3 regions of the Enterococcus mundtii genome follow, and region 2 is predicted to be linked to each of the others. Evidence: riboswitches for the same ligand, from Rfam matches in the RefSeq annotation. Region 2 holds a riboswitch; each other region holds the start of a gene.
The links. Region 2 has a riboswitch for magnesium ahead of EM4838_RS14545 (LysR family transcriptional regulator). Riboswitches for the same ligand answer to the same signal wherever they lie in the genome.
Positions count from the first base shown of each region.

Region 1: another riboswitch for magnesium. It lies ahead of mgtE (magnesium transporter); the one in region 2 lies ahead of EM4838_RS14545 (LysR family transcriptional regulator).
Region 3: another riboswitch for magnesium. It lies ahead of EM4838_RS04800 (FtsW/RodA/SpoVE family cell cycle protein); the one in region 2 lies ahead of EM4838_RS14545 (LysR family transcriptional regulator).

Region 1 is NZ_CP018061.1:773,151-780,783, forward strand. Features, by position in the region: gene liaF (cell wall-active antibiotics response protein LiaF) at 90-821, shown strand; gene liaS (two-component system sensor histidine kinase LiaS) at 818-1,891, shown strand; gene EM4838_RS03750 (response regulator transcription factor) at 1,888-2,520, shown strand; M-box (ykoK) riboswitch at 2,642-2,817, shown strand; gene mgtE (magnesium transporter) at 2,961-4,352, shown strand; gene EM4838_RS03760 (potassium channel family protein) at 4,541-5,206, shown strand; gene EM4838_RS03765 (HesB/YadR/YfhF family protein) at 5,222-5,524, shown strand; gene EM4838_RS03770 (phosphoglycerate dehydrogenase) at 5,742-6,689, shown strand; gene EM4838_RS03775 (DUF1189 domain-containing protein) at 6,755-7,561, opposite strand.
Region 2 is NZ_CP018061.1:3,128,201-3,135,833, reverse strand. Features, by position in the region: gene EM4838_RS14555 (LacI family DNA-binding transcriptional regulator) at 1-957, opposite strand, end outside; gene EM4838_RS14550 (class I SAM-dependent methyltransferase) at 1,461-2,066, opposite strand; M-box (ykoK) riboswitch at 2,396-2,563, shown strand; gene EM4838_RS14545 (LysR family transcriptional regulator) at 3,014-3,934, shown strand; gene coaA (type I pantothenate kinase) at 4,311-5,234, shown strand; gene guaA (glutamine-hydrolyzing GMP synthase) at 5,293-6,858, shown strand; gene EM4838_RS14530 (DUF4179 domain-containing protein) at 7,190-7,633, opposite strand, start outside.
Region 3 is NZ_CP018061.1:960,495-968,127, forward strand. Features, by position in the region: gene EM4838_RS04790 (hydroxymethylglutaryl-CoA synthase) at 1-241, opposite strand, end outside; gene EM4838_RS04795 (hydroxymethylglutaryl-CoA reductase, degradative) at 697-3,135, shown strand; M-box (ykoK) riboswitch at 3,529-3,696, shown strand; gene EM4838_RS04800 (FtsW/RodA/SpoVE family cell cycle protein) at 3,781-4,926, shown strand; gene EM4838_RS04805 (FtsW/RodA/SpoVE family cell cycle protein) at 4,916-6,055, shown strand; gene EM4838_RS04810 (phosphatase PAP2/LCP family protein) at 6,076-7,633, shown strand, end outside.

The sequences.
Region 1 (7,633 bases), 1.0 Mb from region 2:
AAAGCGATAGTTACATCTAAAGTCCTATAGCATCTCAAAACAAAAATAGGTATGATAAAAAAGAGAATGAAAAGGAAAGGAGAATAGCGATGAATAGCTCTTGGCGCTTTTTTATAGTAGTAGAAGCCTTACTATTGATCTTTGCAGTTTGGCAAATCGTAAATAATGTTGAATTATTACTATTAGTTTTATTTGGTATTTTTAATATCTATCTTGCATTGCGAAAATCACCGAGATCGGGGTTTCAAAATTTTCAATTTGTACTAGGTGGACTAGTTATTTTTTTCAGTTTGATCAATAGTCCTGCGCTGTGGGTAATGGCAGTCTTTGCTGTCTTGTTCATTGGTCTTAAAGGTGTAGAGATTTCTGGGATCGATCTAACAAAAAATGCTTTTTGGCGAAAAAAACAAATCATTATGGTTCAAACAGAGCAAGTGAAGTCCCACAATAATGAACGAAAAAAACAACAATTATTCGGTAATCAGCGAATTGGTAATGATGTGTATGAATGGGATGATATCAATATCGCTCTACTTTCAGGAGATACGATCATCGATTTAGGGAACACCTTGTTACCTAAAGACGATAATATCGTTATCGTCAGAAAAGGAATCGGTCGGACACGCATTTTAGTTCCATTAGGGATTGCAATCAGTCTCGAACATGCAACGTTAGTAGGAAATGTACAATTTGAAGAAGAACAATTTGCATTGAAGAACGAGTCGATTAAAATCTATAGTAACGATTACGATGAAAATCCACGTCGTTTAAAAATCATTACGAACACATTACTTGGGGATATTGAGGTGATTCGAGCATGATTGAGAAACTTTCTCGACCGATGCTAGCTATTTATGCTTCGATCGCCTCATTTATCGTCATTTTATTTTCATTTTTTACTTATTTTTACGCAAGTAATCAAACTCATTTTTGGCGTACTTTATTAAGTGCCAGAATTTTATACGTACCATTGATCTTTCACTTATTAGCGATTTCTTCAGGTGTCGGTTTGATTGTTTTTTTGATTGTCTCTCTTTTACAAAAAGCACGTTATGGGAAAATCGAAGAACAGTTACGGGCAATTTCTTCCGGTAACTATGAAGCAAAAGTTTTAAATGATTCCTTACCAAGTGCATCTGACGATATATATGTCAAAGAAATTGAAAAAGAAATCACTAAAATCAAAGAAAAAATGATCGAAGTATCAAGTGAACTTCAAATATTGACGAGTCGACCTCAATATGTTGATGGACAAACAAAAGAGGAAATCTTAGAATTAGAAAGACATCGTTTAGCGCGTGAGCTACATGATTCAGTTTCCCAGCAATTATTTGCAGCGATGATGATGATGTCTGCTTTGACAGAACAAGCCGAAAAAAGTGATACGCCTGAAATGTTTCGTAAACAACTAAGAATGGTAGCAGATATCATCAATGCTTCACAATCTGAAATGCGTGCGTTGCTACTACATTTGCGACCAGTCAACCTTGAAGAGAAAAGTTTGAAACAAGGGATTGAGCAATTATTAAAAGAATTAAAAAACAAGATACAAATTGCATTGAAATGGGATATTGAAGATATCACTTTGTCTGATTCGATTGAAGATCATCTCTTTCGGATCGTTCAAGAACTACTTTCAAATACGTTGCGTCATGCAAAAGCAAATGAATTAGAAGTGTATCTGCATAAAATCGATAATAATCTTTTATTACGAGTGATCGATGACGGTACTGGCTTCAATATGAATGAAACAAAAACCGGTAGCTACGGACTAAACAATATCAGAGAACGTGTAGCAGGTATTGGTGGAACAGTAAAAATCATTAGTTTCAAAGGACAAGGGACAAGTGTGGAAATCAAAGTTCCTTTAATAAAGGAGGCGGAAAAATGATAAAAGTATTACTAGTCGATGATCATGAAATGGTACGTTTAGGGGTTTCTTCCTATTTGTCGATCCAAGAAGATATCGAAGTGATCGGAGAAGCAGAAGATGGGCGACAAGGCTACGAAAAAGCCATGGAACTTCGTCCGGACGTGATTCTAATGGATTTAGTCATGGAAGAAATGGACGGGATCGAATCTACAAAAGCAATCCTCAAAGATTGGCCAGAAGCAAAAATCATTATTGTTACGAGTTTTATTGATGACGAGAAAGTATATCCAGCTATTGAAGCTGGCGCAACAGGCTACTTACTTAAAACATCGACAGCCCATGAAATCGCCGATGCGATTCGTGCGACTCAAAGAGGTGAACGCGTGCTTGAACCTGAAGTAACCTCTAAAATGATGGAAAAAATGAGTCGACGTAATGAGCCAATCTTGCACGATGATTTGACGAATCGTGAAAATGAGATTCTTATGTTGATCTCTGAAGGAAAGAGCAATCAAGAAATCGCTGACGAGTTGTTTATTACTTTGAAAACAGTCAAAACACATGTTTCCAATATTTTAGCGAAATTAGAAGTAGAAGATCGTACCCAAGCTGCCATATACGCGTTCAAACATGGGTTGGTAAAGTAAAAAGAAGCAAAATAATGAATGTACAACTATATTGGGATACGATTAACTATATTACAGATTATTTTTATCAAATATTAATCCTCTTATTGACAAAAACCAATTTTACCTGTAGGGTTTAATTATAAAAACTTGTTAGGTGAGGCTCCTAAAAGAACATAGGCTACTGCCCTCAAACGTCGAGAGACGCCACAGGGTATAACAGGCAACGTCGGCTTAAGGCGTGCTTAACGTAGCTATCTGGATCATATTTCCAGAATTACGTCTTTTAGTGCTAAAGCTCAGACGAGAAGTTCGTTCAGGTAAACACTGGTACCATTTTGATGGGATCTTATGAGACGGCTTCTTTTGGAGGCCGTCTTTTTTATGTACTTCCTGTTTTTCTAACGAATCCATCCAACAAGTTTATATCGAAAAAACGATGTAACAAAGGAGAATACGAGATGAGAACATTAAATGATACAAATAACCTAGAAACACAATTGAAGATTCTTAATTATCTTGAGCAAAAAAAGCTTGAAGAATTGAAGAACTATTTAGCAACGATCGAGAAAGTGGAATTGATCCAACTATTTGTTACGCTACCTTTAGATAAACAAGTGCTGGTCTTTCGATTATTATCAAAAGACAAAGCCCTCGAAATCTTTGAAACATTTGAACCGTCTATCCAACAAGATTTGCTTCGTTCGTTTACGGATGATGGAGTGATTGAATTTGTGAATGAGATGGCTCCAGATGATCGGGTAAGGTTGTTTTACGAACTACCAGCAAGTGTAACTAAAAAACTATTGGCAGAGCTTTCTGAAGAAGAGCGAGCAACAACGAATCGATTGATGGGCTATGAACATGAGACGGCTGGGCGGATCATGACGACTGAATTTATTTCAATTAAAAAAGAAATGACTGTTGAAGAAGCACTGCATAAAATCAGAAAATTAGCGAAAGAAATGGAAACAATCTATATTTTGTATGTGACAGATATGGCGAAAAAAATTGAAGGAGTACTATCATTAAAGGATCTAGTCATTGCAGAAAGTGATCAACGGATTGAAGAAATCATGATCAAGCACGTCGCTTATGTAACCACAGATACAGATCAGGAAGAAACTGCACGATTGTTACAAGAGTTAGATTTGATCGCTATTCCTGTCGTGGATAAAGAAACACGACTAGTAGGTATTGTGACAGTGGATGACGCCATCGATGTCTTAGAGCAAGAAACGACCGAGGATATGTTCAATGCTGCTGGTTTAGCAGACGTCGCCTCTGTAGAAGCTGATCGTAGTACAGTACTGATTAACGGCAGTCTTTGGCAAATCTGGAAAGTCCGCTTGCCTTTCTTAGCGATCACATTAGTTGCAGGGATGTTAGCTGGTCTAGTGATCGATGAGTTTGAACAAACGTTAGAATCAGTGGCCGCTGTTGCTATTTTTATTCCTTTGATCATGGATATGGGTGGGAATGTAGGGACGCAATCATCGACGGTTTTTGTTCGCGGATTATCTTTAGGGCACATTGATCTCAACACGTTTATCAAGCACTTTTTGAAAGAAACAGGTATTGGTCTAAGTTTAGGGATTGTTGTAGGTATCGTATCTGGAATAGTCGCTTCTGTGTGGCAAGGGATACCATTGTTGGGTGTAGCTGTGGGAATCTCCTTGGTCTTTGCAATGACCTTAGCTGCAGCCTTGGGTTTTTTGATTCCTTTTATCTTATTGAAATTGAATATTGATCAAGCTGCTGGATCTGCACCGATCATTACCTCGATCAAAGATATTGCTGGGTTATTTATTTACTTTATTTCAGTTAACGTATTCTTAGGCTACCTATTGTAGGAATAATTAGTATATTATAGGCATACCTTTTTAGTAGAAACATCAAGGAATATTCTATGATCTACCAGAGTAGCCCTTCTTTTGATCCTCCATAAAAATTAGGGTTTTCCGTAAAGAAAAGCAGGGTTGCTTTTGTTTTTAGAGTGGCTTTGCTATACTTGAAATGGAATGGAAAAAGGAGGAGAAAAGTGAAACAGAATTTTGCAATCGTAGGACTTGGACGTTTTGGTGGCAGTATCTGTCGTACGTTAGTCGAAGCTGGTCAAGAAGTTTTAGCCATTGATAGCAGTGAAGATCGCGTGAATGAATATATGAATATCGCAACACATGCAGTGGTTGCGAATGCACAAGATGAAATGACTCTACGGTCTTTAGGAATCAGAAATTTTGATCATGTGATCGTAGCAATTGGAGAAGACATCCAAGCAAGTATTTTAGTGACTCTGATGGTCAAAGAAATGGGCGTTCCGAATATCTTAGCGAAAGCACAAAATGAGTATCATGCTCGTGTTCTTGAAAAGATCGGTGCAGATCGCGTGGTCCATCCTGAGAGGGATATGGGGATACGGATCGCACATAATCTTGTTTCTAAAAATATTTTGGATTATTTAGAGCTGTCAGACAAATTTTCGCTTGCTGAGATTCGGGTATCCAACCCTAAGTTCTTTAATAAAACGTTAGCAGAACTAAATTTCAGACAGCGATTTGATTTGACTGTAGTAGCCATCCGGCGTTTCGATCGTTCTGTCGTGGTGTCACCAGCCGCTGACGAGTATGTACGTGAAAATGATAATTTACTTGTTATCGGAGAAACAGAAGATGTAGATATACTTGATGATAAAATGAATCAATAAAAAGGGGCTCATCACATGCAATTAACAATAACGGACAAAGCAAAAGAATGGTTTCAAGCAGAGGTAGATTTACCTGAAAATTATGGTATCCGTTTTTTTGGGAAAGTATATGGCAAAACAGAAGTACATGAGGGATTTTCAATCGGTATGTCTGTGGAGTTACCAGAACGTCCGATGAAACAAGAAACGATCGATGGTCTATTATTCTTTATTGATGAAGCCGATGATTGGTTCTTCAAAGGCTATGATCTGGTTGTTGATTATGATCCACAATTAGAGGAACCAACGTATCATTTCCAAGAAACAGCAGATGTATAAGGTGAGAGATAGTCTTTTATCTTTAGGAAAATAAGCCTGACGAACGAAAAGTAAGATTTACTTACTTTCGGATTGTTAGGCTTTTTTTTAGACAGTCAAACGCTGATTCATTTTTACTAGGTTCATTATAGAAAAAAGTCGTTCAAGGTATGAAGTGCATCATACTTCATTCTTTTGAGGGTTTAAGCTAGACTAATAAGTAGAGAGGATGGGTGTGATGACAAAAAAAATAATTTATTCAGTACGTTCGTTTCGTGAAGAATTTATCGAAAAGATCAAAGAAATAGCACCAGAATATTCATTTCAAACGGAAGTAGCATCCGACGAACTTTCTGAAATAGCGATCAGTATCGGTTGGAACGGTGATTATCAAGAAGGTATATTCGCTTCTGATCGCTTAAAGTGGGTCCAATCGATTTCTGCCGGGGTAGATAATCTTCCATTAAACGAATTCGCCGAAAAAGATATCTTACTTTCCAATGCAAGTGGTATCCATGTAGAATCGATCAGTGAGCATGTGATGGGCATTATTTTAGGCTATTCACGTGGATTGTTTCAAGCCCAACGAGCGCAGTTCCATAAAGATTGGCTAGGATCAGAGATCCATTATCAAGCATTGGCAGATCAAAAATTACTAATTATTGGAACTGGACATATTGGAAAAAAATTGGCACAACATGCAGCTGTATTTGGTTTGGAATGTATCGGTATCAACACATCTGGACATCCAGTAGAGGGCTTCAAAGAGACTTATCCATTAGATAAATTAAAAGAAATCTTGCCGAAAGCAACGATTGTGGTGAATATCTTACCTTTGACAGATCAGACAAAAGGATTGTTTGACGCAAAAGTATTTGAAGCTTTTGATAAAGAAGCGCTATTCATCAATGTAGGACGTGGGCCTTCTGTAAAAACATCTGATTTAATAGCTGCGTTAGACGATGGACAACTTGCTTTTGCGGCTTTAGATGTGTTTGAAGAAGAACCATTAGCAAAAGATAGTCCATTATGGGAAAGAGAAGATGTATTGATCACGTCACACATTGCAGGTCAGACACCACATTTCCAAACAAAGTTTATGGATATTTTTCTAAAAAACTTAAAATCCTACGTAGAAAAAACAGAATTAGAAGTAAATGAAATCGATTTGAATGAAGGTTATTAAAGGTTATTAAATGAAAAAGAATCTCTAGAAGAGGTATGTAGTGACTACCTCTCCCAGAGATTCTTTTATTTTGGCAATTGGATTTTTGGCCAGCCTTTGACTGCTTGAGCAAAAATGAATATACCCGCAAATGCAATAAACGCTGTTGTGTCAAAAGTTGGTACAAAAATCATCAGAATCGTTGCAATAACAGTAGGTAATGAAATCGCATAGATCATTGTTTTTAGACAATCGAGAAAAGTTACTTTAGCCAAACGTAATCTTGCGTAAACATAAGCTGCAAAATTGGCCATAAGTAAAGTGATGATCAAATTTAAAAAGCTAGGATAAATGGAAATCAAAAATACTAAAGCTTTGATCCAAAAAGGGATCGTTGCTTCACTTAATGTACTACGTAAGTTTTCACCTGTTAGATTTTTTAAGGTATTATTCGTATACTCAATTTCAAATTGATTGTTGTTCAACAATGCCGAAGTCGTGCCAGTATTCGGTAAAGCTAGAACCAATTTATCCTTTAGCAGACCGACACTTAGGAAATTCCCTATCAAATCTGAAGAGATATCTTCAGGGGTACGTTTTCCTTCGGGATCAAAGGTAAAGATGATCGAATCCGTTTGATAAATAAAACCATCATTTGTTGGCGAATCGATTTGTCCGTCACGAATCTTAAAATCTGGAATTTCAGATGCGATTTTTTGACCATCGGATTTGATCGTGTCTAGCACTTGAAAAATTTGGTAAGAAATAGGTAATGCCATTAGTATACTTAAACATAAAAGATAGACTAATGATTTTCCAAATGATACGTTTTTAGCATTTTTAAGCTCGGTGAATCGAGCAAATGAGCTAATGATTAATTGTTTTGTTGTCATAATTACTCCTTCTGTAGAATTGTCATCACTAGCAATTCTAGCGGAGTATGCTATGAATTACAAGAGTTCTAA
Region 2 (7,633 bases):
GTTCGGAACTTTTCTTTGTGGAAATTCAATCGTATCAATCAAAAAGCGAGCTGCATAAAAACCGATATCGAAACTCGGTTGTTTGACCGTTGTCAACTTAGGGATCATATACTCAGACAATTTTAATCCATCAAAGCCGATGACCGAAATATCCTCTGGAATACGCTTGCCCATTTCATCGATTGCTTGGTAACAACCAATTGCCATGGCATCATTGCCACAAAACACCGCCGTCACATCTTTGTGCCGTAACAAGCGTTTACTTGCTTCGTACCCTCCTTGAACAGTCAGATCTCCTTCTTCTACAAACTTACCGTTGAACGCTAATCCATGATCTTTTAAGGCATGACGATAACCATTGAATCGCTCTTCTAACTGATAATAGCCAGTTGTCTCTTTTAGCATACCAATTTTAGTATGACCATTTTTGATCAATAACGAGACAGCTTGATAAGCGCCTTCATATTCCTTCACGATCAAGCGACCGTTATCCCGACGATTCAACCCACGATCGATTAGGATGATCGGCATGTTGTTATAAAAACCACTATCAAGGGCATACTCTTGAGGCAATACATTCGGCGTCGCTAACAATAAACCATCCACGGATCGATGAGAAAGCTCCCTTAAATACTTCAGTTCATTGTCTTGACTATGTCTGGAGTTACAAAGAATGATGACATATCCTAAGGGATTTAAATAACTTTCAACCCCTTCGATCACTTTTGAAAAGAAGAAATCCGTCACATCTGGCACGATCATACCAATCGTTTTTGAGTGACGATTGATCACATTAGAAGCAAAATAATCTGGCTTGTAATGATGTTCATTTACGATCGACAACACTTTTTTTCGTGTCTTTTCACTAAAACGGCTGCCTTTATTATTTAAAATCTGTGACACAGTCGTCACTGAAACACCCGCCATCTCAGCAATATCTCGAATTGTCAGTTTCACTTTTGTTCCCCCTTTATATATGTAAATTCCCTAACAGTGTACCAAATGGTTTTCAAAATGGATAGAGGAAATGAGGCTTGGTCAAAAGTAAATGAGTCTCATATAGAGATTCACTAGATAAATTTTATAACAATGTCTTATGTTTCGTGGTTCACTCTCACTTCCCCTTATCCTACTTTATTTACCTATCACCGATGACTATCCGTTTATTTGGTGTAGTAACATCTATACTCTACAACTCGACCGACCCACGCTAGTATATTTAAATTGCTCTGATTTTAAAGACTTTTAAAAAAACTCGATGTGCTTTTTTACTGTTATTTTAGATATGTAAAAGCATTAAATAATATGTTATTTTTCTATCTTGCATTACTTATTTATTACTTTATTGGCACTATCATTTTCCTTTCACATCCATTGATCAACTTCTTGTACAAACAAAAACAGTTAAAGAAATCCTTACTCATTTCTTCAACTGTTTCGTTGCTTATATTCAGTTGTTTTTAGTCTTCCTTCACACTTCGGATAATATAATAGCCTTTATCTTTGATCACGATTTCTGCGTTTCCAAATGTTTCTTGCATTTTCTTTTGTGCGCTAGGTGCCCCTTGTTTTTTCTGAATGACGATCGTTAAAGTACCGCCCGTACGTAAACGAGGATACGCACCTGTCAAGATTTCATGTACGACTTTTTTGCCTGCTCGAATCGGCGGATTGCTGACGATTGCAGCGTAATCTGTTTCTGTCACCTCTTCATAAATGTTTGACTGATGAATCGCTACATTCTTGATTTGATTTCGCTTCGCATTTCCTTGCGCTAAATCAACCGCTCTGGCATTGATGTCTACCATTTCCACGAAACGTTCACTCGCATAGGCAAGCGAAAGCCCGATTGGACCATAGCCACAGCCAACATCCAAAATTTTGCCTTCTGGTAACTGTGTCCATTCAAAGGCATCGATCAATACACGTGAGCCATAATCAACTGTTTCACGTGAAAACACGCCGGAGTCCGTCACGAACTGAAAGGTTTTCCCTCTTAGCTCAAATGACCATTCGTCAAACTCATGAGCTGTCTCTGGGTGTTCGGAATAATAATGATTCGTCATAGTTTCCATCCTTCTTATCTGTTAGTTGTTCATAGTCTAACGTGTTCCATGAGAAGGTGCAAGTGAAACTGTATGTCTTCGGTTTTCTTTTACAGAATCAAGCGATTTAATGCACTACAGAAAGAAAAATCGCATTCCTTAGTATTTCTCTATTTACCCTTTTCGGTATTTGCGTAATCTGTTTCGTGAAAGTAGGAACAGGGTAAATAGGACGAGCATAACCTTTGATATCACCGCCTTTATGATGACAAATCGCGAGATGATCACCCGATTAGAAGAAGGAGTATTATTGACTCTTACTTCCGCTGACCTTTATGATGTGGATGAAAAAATAATCATATTAGGTGAGGTTACTCTGAAGAACATAGGTTATCGCTCGGAAATGTCGAGAGACAGTAACGAGTAAAGCAGGGATTGTCGAATTAAGGCTTTTCCAAGATAACTAGAACTTGTTTCTTACGTCTCAGAAAGCCAAAGCTCAATTAACGTGATTACAATTGCGCACCACAATTGCAAATTACACTTTCCAATGTTTATTTGAGTACGCCGCCCTTTATGTATTAAGGAGGCTTTTTTATGTTGTCAGCAAAAATTGCACCACCAAGAAACCGGTGAACATTGCTTTAGGTAAACATGGCTGTCTTGGTACCCTATTGCTATTTCAACTATTTCGATTTCCTTACTTGGTTGAGATTCGCTTCATCCACTACAACAAAGCAATGACTGTCTTTCCAGAAAAAAATTTATTAATGACCAACTCACATCCAATTCCATCAGCAAACAATAAATTGTACGGATTCATTTACTATTCAATTATATAGTGATTTATTTCACAATTTATTAAGGATTGTTTAATCTCTACGTGCGCCTCAACATAACTATTGTTTTTTTAAGAGGCTCATGAGAAATTTAAGAGGAGAATAGAATGATAAAGGAGGCATAGCTGTATGTCGATCGAAAAATTAGAATATTTCTATATGATTGCCCGTTTCAATAGTCTCTCACAAGCTTCAAAAGAGCTCCATGTTAGTATTTCTTCGTTAAGTAGTTCGTTAAAAAGTTTAGAACAAGAAATCGGGACAGATCTGTTTGAGCGTCACGGGAAAAAGATCATATTGAGTACCCATGGAAAAGCAATCCTTCCTTCCGTAGAATTGATTTTGGCGGAAGCGAAGAAATTGAATATCTCATTAAATGAATCAGTAGACTATCCTTCTTTGCGTGTCGGCACAAGCGATGCTTCGTTTATCTTTGAAGCAAACAAATATCAAAGCCGGCATCAAAACTTTACGATCGACTACCGTTATATTCCTTCATTGGATCTGCTAAATAAACTAAGTCAGAAAGAAATCGACTTTGCCATTACTTCTGCTACCTTAGATCACCCCAAATTCATTCAAACAAGGTTAGCCACTTTGGAACTTAAAGTTGCAATCAGTAGCTATTTTGTAAAACCAGATGGGATATTATCCGCGGAAGTACTAGAAGAGTTACCTTTTATCTTTTTACTCGACCATGTCGAACATCAAGTGATTACAAAAAAAGTAGTCAAACAGCTGACCAATGAACCAAAATATATCGTCTGTCCAGATAGTTTAGGAGCAACGAAAATGATTACAGAAGGAAAAGGAATGCTATTAGCCAATACCTTTGCGCAAGAACTTTTAGCTATTGAACCTGTTTGTTTTGTCTCGCTGCCAACATTTCCAACCATTCATTTTTATCTTTATAAAAACAGTGAATCAGAAAACTTTTACTTCTATCCAGAGGTTGAAAAAGAAATCCAAGCGATTTTCAATCAAACATGTCACACTACACAAATGATGGGCTCTGCTGATACTGGCACCTATTACTTGCCAAAACGATAAATACTGAAATCAAAATAAAACAAGTATTTCAATGTCGTAAATGAACACCGATAAGAGATCCCAGAGAGATTTATCTTCGAAAAGTAAGGCGGCATCCACTGAATTTGTTCTTCAATTTTTGGTGGGTGTCGTTTTATTTCCCAGAATGTTACTTCTATTCCTACTATTTCAGCTAACTTTGAGTTAAACTGTTACTTTTTTCTTATACAATCCTCTATTCTCTTCGCCTCTTTTCAGTTATCAAAAAAGAAAGAACGCCTATTCTTCCATCCTTTGATATGAGAAAAAACCATTTAGTTTCTCGCCTAAGTGGTAGGGTTTGACACGCATTTATGTTAAAATAGGTCCATTGATGGGAGAATCCAGGAGGCTATGTATGAATGATCCAATGAATTATTACCGTGTGGCAAGAGAAGAGTGGCGCGAATTTTACCGAAATGGTCAAGCTCCATTGACACAAGATGAACTAGATAGTATAAAAAGTTTGAATGACCGTATTTCCATGCAAGATGTTCGCGACATTTATGTACCACTTGCGCACTTGATTTTTCTGCATATGAAAGAGTTTGAATCCCTCTCTCTGAGCAAAGGGTTATTCCTTCATAAATACACTCAAGTCCCACCGTTTATTATCGGGATTGCCGGAAGTGTCGCAGTCGGTAAAAGCACCACCGCGCGCTTATTGCAAATGATTTTGTCTCGGACATTCAAACGAAGAAATGTCCAGCTAATCACCACAGATGGTTTTTTATATCCGAATAAAGTCTTAAAAGAACGTGGTATCATGGACCGGAAAGGATTTCCGGAAAGTTATGACATGGAAAGGTTGATCGATTTTCTTAATCAAGTGAAATCCGGTCAAGAAACAACCAAAGTTCCAGTCTACTCTCACGATGTCTATGATATTATTCCCGATGAATATGAACTGATCCAACAACCGGACATTTTGATCGTCGAAGGAATCAACACGCTTCAACTACCAGCTAATCAACAAATTTACGTCAGTGACTTTTTTGATTTCTCTGTGTACGTTGATGCAGATTCTGAATTGATCGAAAAATGGTATTTGGATCGCTTTGGCGCGTTACTTGATACAGCTTTTCAACATCCACAAAACTATTACTACCAATTTGCCATTGGTAATCGTGAAGATGCGTTTAAAATGGCAAGAGATGTATGGAAAAATGTGAATTTGAAGAATTTAAACGAATATATCTTGCCTACTCGTGGAAGAGCCGATATAATTCTCCATAAAACTGAAAATCATATTATCGATTCGATTTTCATGCGAAAATATTAGCATTTTAAAATAGTTCAACTATTTTGAGATAAATTTTAAAGGGATAGGGGTAATAAATGTGACGAACGTTGCCGATATGACAAACGTTGAAAAAATCATCGTACTAGATTACGGTAGTCAATATAATCAATTGATTACACGACGCATCCGTGATTTAGGTGTTTTTTCTGAATTATTGAGCCACCGTATTACAGCTGAAGAAGTGAAAGCCATGAATCCGAAAGGGATCATCCTTTCTGGAGGACCAAACAGTGTCTATGATGAGAATGCTTTTGGCATTGATCCTGAAATCTTCAATTTAGGAATTCCAGTGTTGGGTATTTGTTATGGTATGCAATTGATCACGTACAAACTTGGCGGTTCTGTTGAGCCTGCGAAAAACCGTGAATACGGCAAAGCATTGCTTGAAGTAACAGCCGATGATGCGGCACTATTCAGCCAAACACCAAAACAACAAACCGTTTGGATGAGCCATGGGGATCTAGTAACCAAAGTACCAGAAGGTTTTGAAACTGTTGCTACAAGTAGCGATTGCCCAATTGCATCGATCCAAGACAAAGAACGTAACTTCTACGGTATCCAATTCCACGCAGAAGTCCGTCATTCAGAATACGGAATCGAATTATTACGTCATTTTGCTTTTGACATCTGTCACTGTGAAGGCAATTGGACAATGAACAATTTCATCGACATGCAGATCGAAAAAATCCGTGAACAAGTTGGCGATAAAAAAGTCTTACTTGGTTTATCTGGCGGAGTGGATTCAAGCGTCGTTGGTGTCCTTTTACAAAAAGCGATCGGTGATCAATTAACATCGATTTTCGTTGACCATGGTCTATTGCGTAAAGGCGAAGCGGATCAAGTCATGGAAAGCTTAGGCGGAAAATTCGGCTTGAACATCATCAAAGTAGATGCAAGAGAACGTTTCTTAAATAAACTTGCAGGTGTCTCTGATCCTGAACAAAAACGTAAAATCATCGGTAACGAGTTCGTCTACTTGTTTGACGACGAAGCAACAAAGCTTGCCGGCGAAGAAGGTGTGTCTTTCTTAGCACAAGGAACACTTTACACCGACGTAATCGAAAGTGGAACAGAAACTGCCCAAACGATCAAATCACACCACAACGTAGGTGGCTTGCCTGAGGACATGCAATTTGAATTGATCGAACCATTGAACACATTATTCAAAGACGAAGTCCGCGAACTAGGGACACAGCTTGGTATGCCTGACTCAATCGTTTGGCGCCAACCATTCCCTGGACCAGGTCTTGGTATCCGTGTCTTAGGTGAAATCACTGAAGAAAAATTGGAGATCGTCCGTGAATCAGATATGATCTTACGCGAAGAAATCGCCGCTGCCGGTCTTGACCGTGACATCTGGCAATACTTCACGGTTTTACCTGGTATCCGTTCTGTTGGTGTCATGGGCGACGGTCGTACGTATGACTACACAGTCGGTATCCGTGCGGTCACATCGATCGATGGTATGACAGCTGACTTTGCACGTATCCCATGGGATGTGCTACAAAAAATCTCTGTACGTATCGTCAATGAAGTCGCACACGTGAACCGTATCGTGTACGATATTACCTCTAAACCACCAGCAACTGTGGAGTGGGAATAGAATAATCAAAATAACCGTGAATCCTTTGTTAATGAAGGGATCCACGGTTTTTTTGTTTTGTAACTAAAGGAATACAAAAAGAGGTACATTTAATAACTTTGTTTCTTTGATGTACTATTTATAGTTGTGTCATAGCTAAATTTCTGAACAAGAAGTTTATACCATAAAGATATGTCTTTATAGCTTTTGTCTTGCTTTATTTTATGGGAAAGGTTCTACTCAACACACAAATTGAAGTCCATTGAAAAATGAGACCAATAATCTATCTTTTTAAAACACTGTTTTTATTGAAAAATATAGCTTTGTAAAAAAGTAAGGCTAATTCATTCACCTATTTTTTTAATACAATGACATCTTTACCATCAATTTGGACATTTAATACACCTTGCTCATCGTATCCAATAAAATCAAAATACCAAAGTACTTTACCCTCATTAGATAAACGACTTTCCAATAAGTTAGATTCTTTCAGTTTACCTTCACTTTCATAGGTGAGTTTTATGTCCATACTATTTTTTGCACCATTCAACTGATCAGCTTCTACAACAAACATTGTAGGATAAGCTTTGCCAAAGGCTTTATTGCCAGTTTCTATTACATTACCTGTAAAACCAATTGGTTGAAAATTTTTCATTTCTTGTACATTTACAGGTAAAGGCCAATTACCTTCCGTAGTTAATATTTCAACCTTAGAAAATCCTTTCCCAGCTCCTTTTTCACCTTGATTTACTCCACTTATTTTGTTAATTTCAACTGACAGTTCCTCCATAGTATC
Region 3 (7,633 bases), 1.2 Mb from region 2:
CTGATTCGGTACCTACAATGACCATATCGATTTTCTCACGATCTTCTTCTGTGACGATTTTACTCGCTGCATTTGCCCCTAGCGTGACGATGTCTTCATAAACTTGATTGACAGCCATCTGATCTTGACCGATCCCGATATGGTATTTGGCAGGATCATCTCCACGTCTGTTTGCTAATTCAGTCATATCTAAAAATAAATTAGGAATAAAAAAGGAAAGACGATCAATCCCTATTTTCATTTCAACACCTCTTTACTCATGATAAAAAACTTACTTTATTAAAGTATCACAAAATCGCTAAAAGAAATACAAAAAAGCTAATTTTTAAGGATTTGTAAAAAAATATAGCGCTTTTTTTAAAAGGTGTATGTTATATTTGTATTTCCGGTAAAGAATGGTATATTTTTGTAGGAGATACTTGACAGTTAGAAAATAATCAACTGTCCATCTTTTATACAATTTAATAAGAAGTGTATTTTAATTTTTACGAAACCATTCAGATTGTTCTATCCATTTGATATAGACAAACGTTTTGAAGAATGTCTCGTCGGTTACAGCGTGATGTTTTTCGCAAATACAAGAGAAATAAGGAGGGAATCCGTTTGCGCAAAAGATTGTAACATCTATAAATCCGTCGCGTTTTTTATAATACGTGGATGAGTAAATTTATAGACTTTGGCAACGGGTGGCTTAACTTGAAGGAAGTCGTTATTATAGATGCTGCACGAACACCGATTGGAAAGTATCGTGGTAGCTTAAGCAGTTATTCTGCTGTTGAGTTGGGAACATTCATTACAACAGAAATCCTTGAACGAACAGGGATAAACAAAGAAGCAATCAATCAAGTCATTTTTGGAAATGTGCTTCAAGCAGGGAATGGGCAAAATGTTGCACGGCAGATTGCGATCAATAGCGGAATCCCCGTTAGTGTTCCGGCAATGACAATCAATGAAGTCTGTGGATCTGGGATGAAATCAGTGATCCTTGCGCGTCAACAAATCCAACTAGGCGAAGCGGATCTGATCATAGCCGGTGGTGTGGAAAGTATGACTAGAGCGCCGATGATCCAAGTGAGCGATCCAGAAAACGAGAAAATCGAAGAAATCTCAAGTATGGTCAATGATGGATTAACCGATGCATTTTCCAACACTCATATGGGACTGACAGCAGAAAATGTGGCAAAACAATTTGCTGTGACGAGGGCAGAGCAAGATCAATATGCATTGGCTTCACAAGAAAAAGCAGCAAAAGCCAGCGAGTCAGGGATCTTCAAGGAAGAAATCATTCCAATTTCACGTAATGAAGAAGTTTTTGCAACAGATGAAGCCGTGCGAGGAAATAGTACATTAGAAAAATTAAGCACCTTACGGACGGTTTTTGCGGAGGACGGCACAGTTACTGCTGGAAATGCTTCACCTTTGAACGATGGTGCCTCTGTACTGATCTTAGCGTCTAAAGACTATGCGATTGCTCATGACTTACCGTATTTAGCTACGATCAAAGGAGTCTCTGAAGTTGGGATCGATCCAAGTATCATGGGGGTAGCTCCAATCAAAGCAATTCATACATTGATGGAGAAAACTGGGCTTTCCTTGGATGACATCGATTTATTTGAAATCAACGAAGCGTTTGCTGCGTCATCGATCGTTGTGAATCGTGAATTGAATCTCCCATCAGAGAAAGTCAATATTTATGGTGGTGCGATTGCGTTAGGCCATCCGATTGGTGCTAGTGGCGCTCGTATCTTGACTACTTTAGGCTATGCGTTAAGAAGGCAGCACCAACGATACGGCGTAGCTTCATTATGTATTGGTGGCGGCCTCGGATTAGCTGTTCTTTTGGAAGCAAATTTGCAAGGAACTGGTGATAACGAAAAAAAAAAGTTTTATGAACTAACGCCAGAACAACGTAGACAGCGATTAGTTCAAGAAAAAGTGGTTTCTCAAGCAGAAGCAACAGGTTTTAAAGAATCTGTTTTAACAGAAGATATCGCCAACCATTTGATTGAAAATCAAATCAGCCAAGTAGAGATCCCATTAGGTGTCGCATTGAATTTTCAAGTGAACGGTCAAAAAAAATGGATTCCTATGGCAACGGAAGAACCTTCAGTAATTGCTGCAGCGAGCAATGGCGCAAAAATATGTGGCGATATCAGCGTTCAGATACCACAACGATTGATGCGTGGGCAAATCGTCTTGACCGGTCGTTGTGATTATCGAAAAATCAAAGAAGTCATTGAAGCAAGAAAACCAGAATTGGTCACTTGTGCAAACGAAAGTTATCCTTCGATCGTCAAGCGTGGTGGAGGCGTTCGAGAAATTTCTACTCGAGAATTTATGGGGAGCGAGCATGCCTATCTTTCACTTGATTTTTTAGTGGATGTCAAAGATGCGATGGGTGCGAATATCATCAACTCGATTTTGGAGGGAGTTGCGGTTCGTATCAAAGAATGGTTCCCTGAAGAAGAAATCTTGTTCAGTATCTTAAGTAATCTGGCGACGGAATCTTTAGCGATCGCGACTTGTATGATTCCTTTTGAGCGATTGGCAAAGGACAAAGAAACGGGTCAGCTGATTGCTGAAAAGATTCGTCAAGCGAGTGAATACGCAAAGTTGGATCCTTATCGGGCAACGACCCACAACAAAGGAATCATGAATGGTATCGAAGCGGTCATCTTAGCTACAGGAAATGATACACGAGCAGCCGCAGCGGCTATTCATGCCTATGCTGCTCGAAATGGTAGTTACCAAGGGTTGACTGACTGGCAAATCAAGGAAAATCATTTGGTAGGGAAATTGACGGTTCCTTTAGCTGTTGCGACAGTAGGGGGCGCTTCCCGCGTCTTACCGAAAGCGAAAGCTTCTTTAGATATGTTAGCAATTGATTCTGCACAAGAATTGGCACAAGTGATTGCAGCTGTTGGTTTAGCACAAAACCTTGCGGCACTGCGTGCACTTGTTAGTGACGGTATTCAAAAAGGACATATGTCCTTACAAGCGAGAGCATTGGCAATCACAGTTGGTGCCAAAGGGGACGAAATCGAGAGAGTTGCCGCAAAGCTTAGGGAATCAGGAACGATCAACCAACAAAGCGCACTAGCTGCCTTAGCAGCTATCCAGGAGAGCAAAAACTAGGAATAATTTGCGAAATAGTCGTAGTAGCTGAGGAAAGGTGACAAATAATTTTCATTATTATAACGTTTCTCTCGAAACACATAAAAAAATACCTATGCTAAGTATGAAGGACCTATAATCTAAAATTTATTTTTTTCATAAATGGTTATCACGTCTTTTTGGCTATTTTCATTTTTTTGTGAAGTTGTATAATATTAAATAAAACGTAACAGACCTTGTAGATTAAAGGTTTTCTGTTACGTTTTTTTACATACTCTGAACTAAAAATTATAGAACGTATATTATTAAATTTTAAAAATAATTTATATAACATTAAAAAAAGCTAAAGTTTTTTAAGCTTATTTGAGGTTCTCTTGTGAATAAATAATCTAACAGGTATACTTTTCCTCAAATAGAATAACTTGTTAGGCGAGACTCCTAAACAAACATAGGCTATTGCGCAGAAACGTCGAAAGACGCCAATGTGTAAAACAGGAATTGTCGGATTAAGGCTCTTCATAAGATAGCTAAGAGAAATCTTTACGTTGTTTAGTGTCAAAACTCACACGATGAGACTGAAAAGCCAATCGTTTTTTTCGTTTGGCTTTTTTTATTCAAGATGGGTAAGTGACGTATCTCCGCTGTAACACAAAGGAGAAATATAGGATGGGTGTAAAAGACATAAGAAAAATAGATTTGTATTTGCTCGTACCATATCTGTTAATCAGTGTAATAGGATTATTGATGATCTATAGTGCGAGTACGTTTCGTTTGATGTCATTCGATCAAAGTACGAATCAACTTTTAGTTCGACAAATGGTATTTGTAGTGCTTAGTTGGGCAATGATTTTTTTCATTTACCGAGTGAAACCTGCATTCATACTCAACCATCGAATTGTAAAAATAATGATGGGGATCGGTATTGTGGGGCTGATCTTGACTAAGGTACCTGGGATTGGTGTCAATATCAGTGGCGCGCAACGATGGATCTCCATTGCAGGTTTTCAATTTCAACCTGCTGAAATTGTCAATGTCGGGATGATTTTTTATTTAGCTTATTATTTTAGAAAACCCAAGCAATCATTGAATGAATTAAAAAAGCCCTTTTTTATCATCGCTTTATGTTCTCTGCTGATTTTATTCCAACCAAAAGTAGCTGGTGCGATCTTGTTGATCATCTTAGCTGCAATCATGATCACGACTGTTCAATTACCAGTTCGCTATATTTTATTGTTTTTTGCAGGACTGTTCAGTCTCCTTTTGCTCCTTGGAGGCATCATTTATTTACTAGGGCAAAATGATCTATTACCAAGTATTTTTGCCCATACTTATGATCGCTTGAGTATTGCCTTTAATCCTTTTTTAGATCCTTATGGAAAAGGATTTCAGATGAGCCAATCTTATTATGCAATGTACAACGGTGGGCTTTTTGGATTAGGTCTGGGAAATAGTATTACCAAAAAGGGCTATTTACCAGTAGCTGAGACTGATTTTATTTTTTCGATTATTTTAGAAGAGTTAGGGCTGATCGTAGGATTGCTGATTCTAGCAATGTTGTTTTCGATTATTTTGCGCTTATTTGTCTTGAGTGCGAATGAGCCAAACCAACAAATCGGGTTGATTTATTTGGGAACAGGGATGCTGTTATTGCTACAGACAAGCATCAATATTGCAAGTATCAGTGGCATGATCCCAATGACAGGTATTCCGCTTCCTTTTATTAGTTATGGAGGATCAAGCTATTTGATTTTATCCATGCTTTTGGGCGTTTGCCTGAAACTGTCCTCACGAGGTAAGCAAAATGAAATTTAAATTTAACGAATTCAACTACGCATTGTTTTTACCGATTTTTCTATTTTATCTATTAAGTGTCGCTGTGCAATATGGGGCAGCGGTATATGACCAAATCCCAGTCAGAGGTGTCGTTTTCAAACAAATCGTCTTTTGTCTGATGTCCTTAGGGCTGTTGTTAGTCACCCAACGTGTGAAAACAGTTGTTTTTTTGAAATACTCCCCTTATTTTTATGGGTTTTCTCTAGTAGTGATGGCATTACTACATCGTTTTTATGATCCTGCGATGTTTCAAATCACAGGAACAAAACGTTGGCTTAGGATCGGTGGTTTTTCTTTCCAACCATCTGAACTAGTAAAATTGACCTTTATTTTAGTCATCGTTTATCTGACATTGATCTATGAACAAAATGTAAAGCAACGGACTGTCAAATCGGATTTACTTTATGTGGGTAAGATTCTACTCGTTAGCGTGCCGACCTTTTTATTGATGTACATGCAAAAAGATTTTGGAACAAGTTTGGTTTTTGTCATATGCTTGGGGGCATTATTCATGATCGCTGGGGTCCATTGGAAGATCATGACGACAATGACTGCGATTCTAGTTATTCTCGGGGCCATTTTGATTGCTTTAGTTTTTACTGAATACGGACACCAGATTTTATATCGTCTGAATTTTAAGACTTATCAGTTAGATCGAGTACGCGCATGGGTTGATCCATTTGCTTATAGCCAATCGATTGGGTATCAACAATCACAAAGTTTGCTTTCCATCGGGGTAGGTGGGTTTAGTGGAAGATCTGAAGCAATCAATCCAATTTACGTTCCTGTTCGCGAATCGGATATGGTATTTACGGTGATTGCTGAAACATTTGGCTTTTTAGGAAGTGTTTCTGTGCTCTTTTTATATTTTTATCTTTTTTACCAAATCATTTATAGTGCAATCGAAACAAATAATAAAGGGAATGTATATTTTGCGATTGTCTTCGTATTTGGTTTGTTATTTCAAGTGTTTGAAAATATTGGAGCTGCGATCGGTCTACTCCCATTAACAGGGATTCCTTTACCATTTTTAAGTCAAGGAGGAACTTCCCTCTTGGTTATTGGCTGTGGTTTAGGCATTATTTTAGGATTTAAAAAGTATGAATGAGAAGTAGAAGGGAAGTTATTATGAAACAGATGCCAAAAGGAACATTGGTGGTAGCATTCGTATCATTCGTCTTATTGACGACTTTGACCACACTAGTTATGACAGAAAACACCTTATTCAACCAACTCGATTTAGCCATTTATCAACAGGAGCGATTAATCGAATTCCCAGTATTAACAACATTTTTTAGTTATTTTGCAAAACTAGCAACGATTATTCCTACTTTATTTTTCACAGGGTTGCTGGCAATTTTTAGTTGGCGGAAACAGTACCATAAATTAGCCATTTGGCAAGTCTTAATGGTTTTGACAGTTAGTTTGATTGGCTACGTGATGAAACAAGCTATCCAGCGGACACGACCTGATGTGGAGCAATTGATTCCTAGATCTTCTTACTCTTTTCCAAGTGGTCATTCGATTTTGTCTATGACGCTATTCTTAGTATTTTTGATCACCATGTACATTATTTATCGTGAGAAAAGGGTAAATAAACTAGTATGGGTGGGGGCTCTTTATCCATTATTGATTGCTAGTTCTAGAATTTATTTGAGAGTACATTATCCTAGCGATATCTTAGCAGGTTTTTTACTGAGTTTTTCAGTTGTTTTCTTATGTTATAGTCTGTTTTTCTCTTTTATCACTGAAAAAACAGTAAGAAAAAAGCACCAACAAAAACGAATATTCACTAGAAAACAAAAAGTTTTATTGTCTATTATGGCATTTCTTTTCCTATTAGTAGGTTCTGCAGTTGCATATGGTGTTCGCTTTTACTACGATGCCAGACAGACCGTGACTTCGATGCAACAACCGCTACAAAGAGAAACCGTTCAGCGGGAAAAGGATACGCCAGTCAGCATTTTAGTTTTAGGTATCGCCAATAATTCAATTAGAAAAACGGACTATCGTGCAAATACGATCATGTTGGTGACATTGAATAATCAAAAGAAAACAACGACGATCACAAGTATTCCTCGAGATTCTTTCGTAGAAATTGCCAATATGGATGGACTGGTTGATAAAATCAACCATGCTCATTCTTACGGTGGTATCGACATGATGGTGGATACGGTTGAACAATATCTTGATATACCGATTCATCACTATGTATCGTTGAATATGGATGGATTAGAAGCGTTGATCGATGCTGTGGGAGGAATCACTGTAAACAATGCGTTTGAATTTACAGCAGAAGATATCCATTATCCAGAAGGAACGCTAGAATTAAATGGTTGGGAAGGATTACAGTATGCGCGCATGCGAGCAGAAGATCCTGAGGATGACTATGGGCGACAGAAAAGGCAAAGGGAAGTCGTCAATATTTTAGTCAATGAGTTCTTATCTGTGAAAAGTTTATTCAATTATCGCCAGCTTTTAGAGGTAGTCGGTGAAAATGGGACAACGGACATGTCTTTAGATGAAATGCTCGGAATGATGAATGAATACCATTCGGCATTATCCAATATCACGAATCATCAGTTGAAAGGTGAACAATATATTGGTGATGGCATCTTGGGAGAAGCAGGTATCTACTATGAGAAGATACCAGATGAGGAACGGATGAGAGTGATGCAGTTGGTGC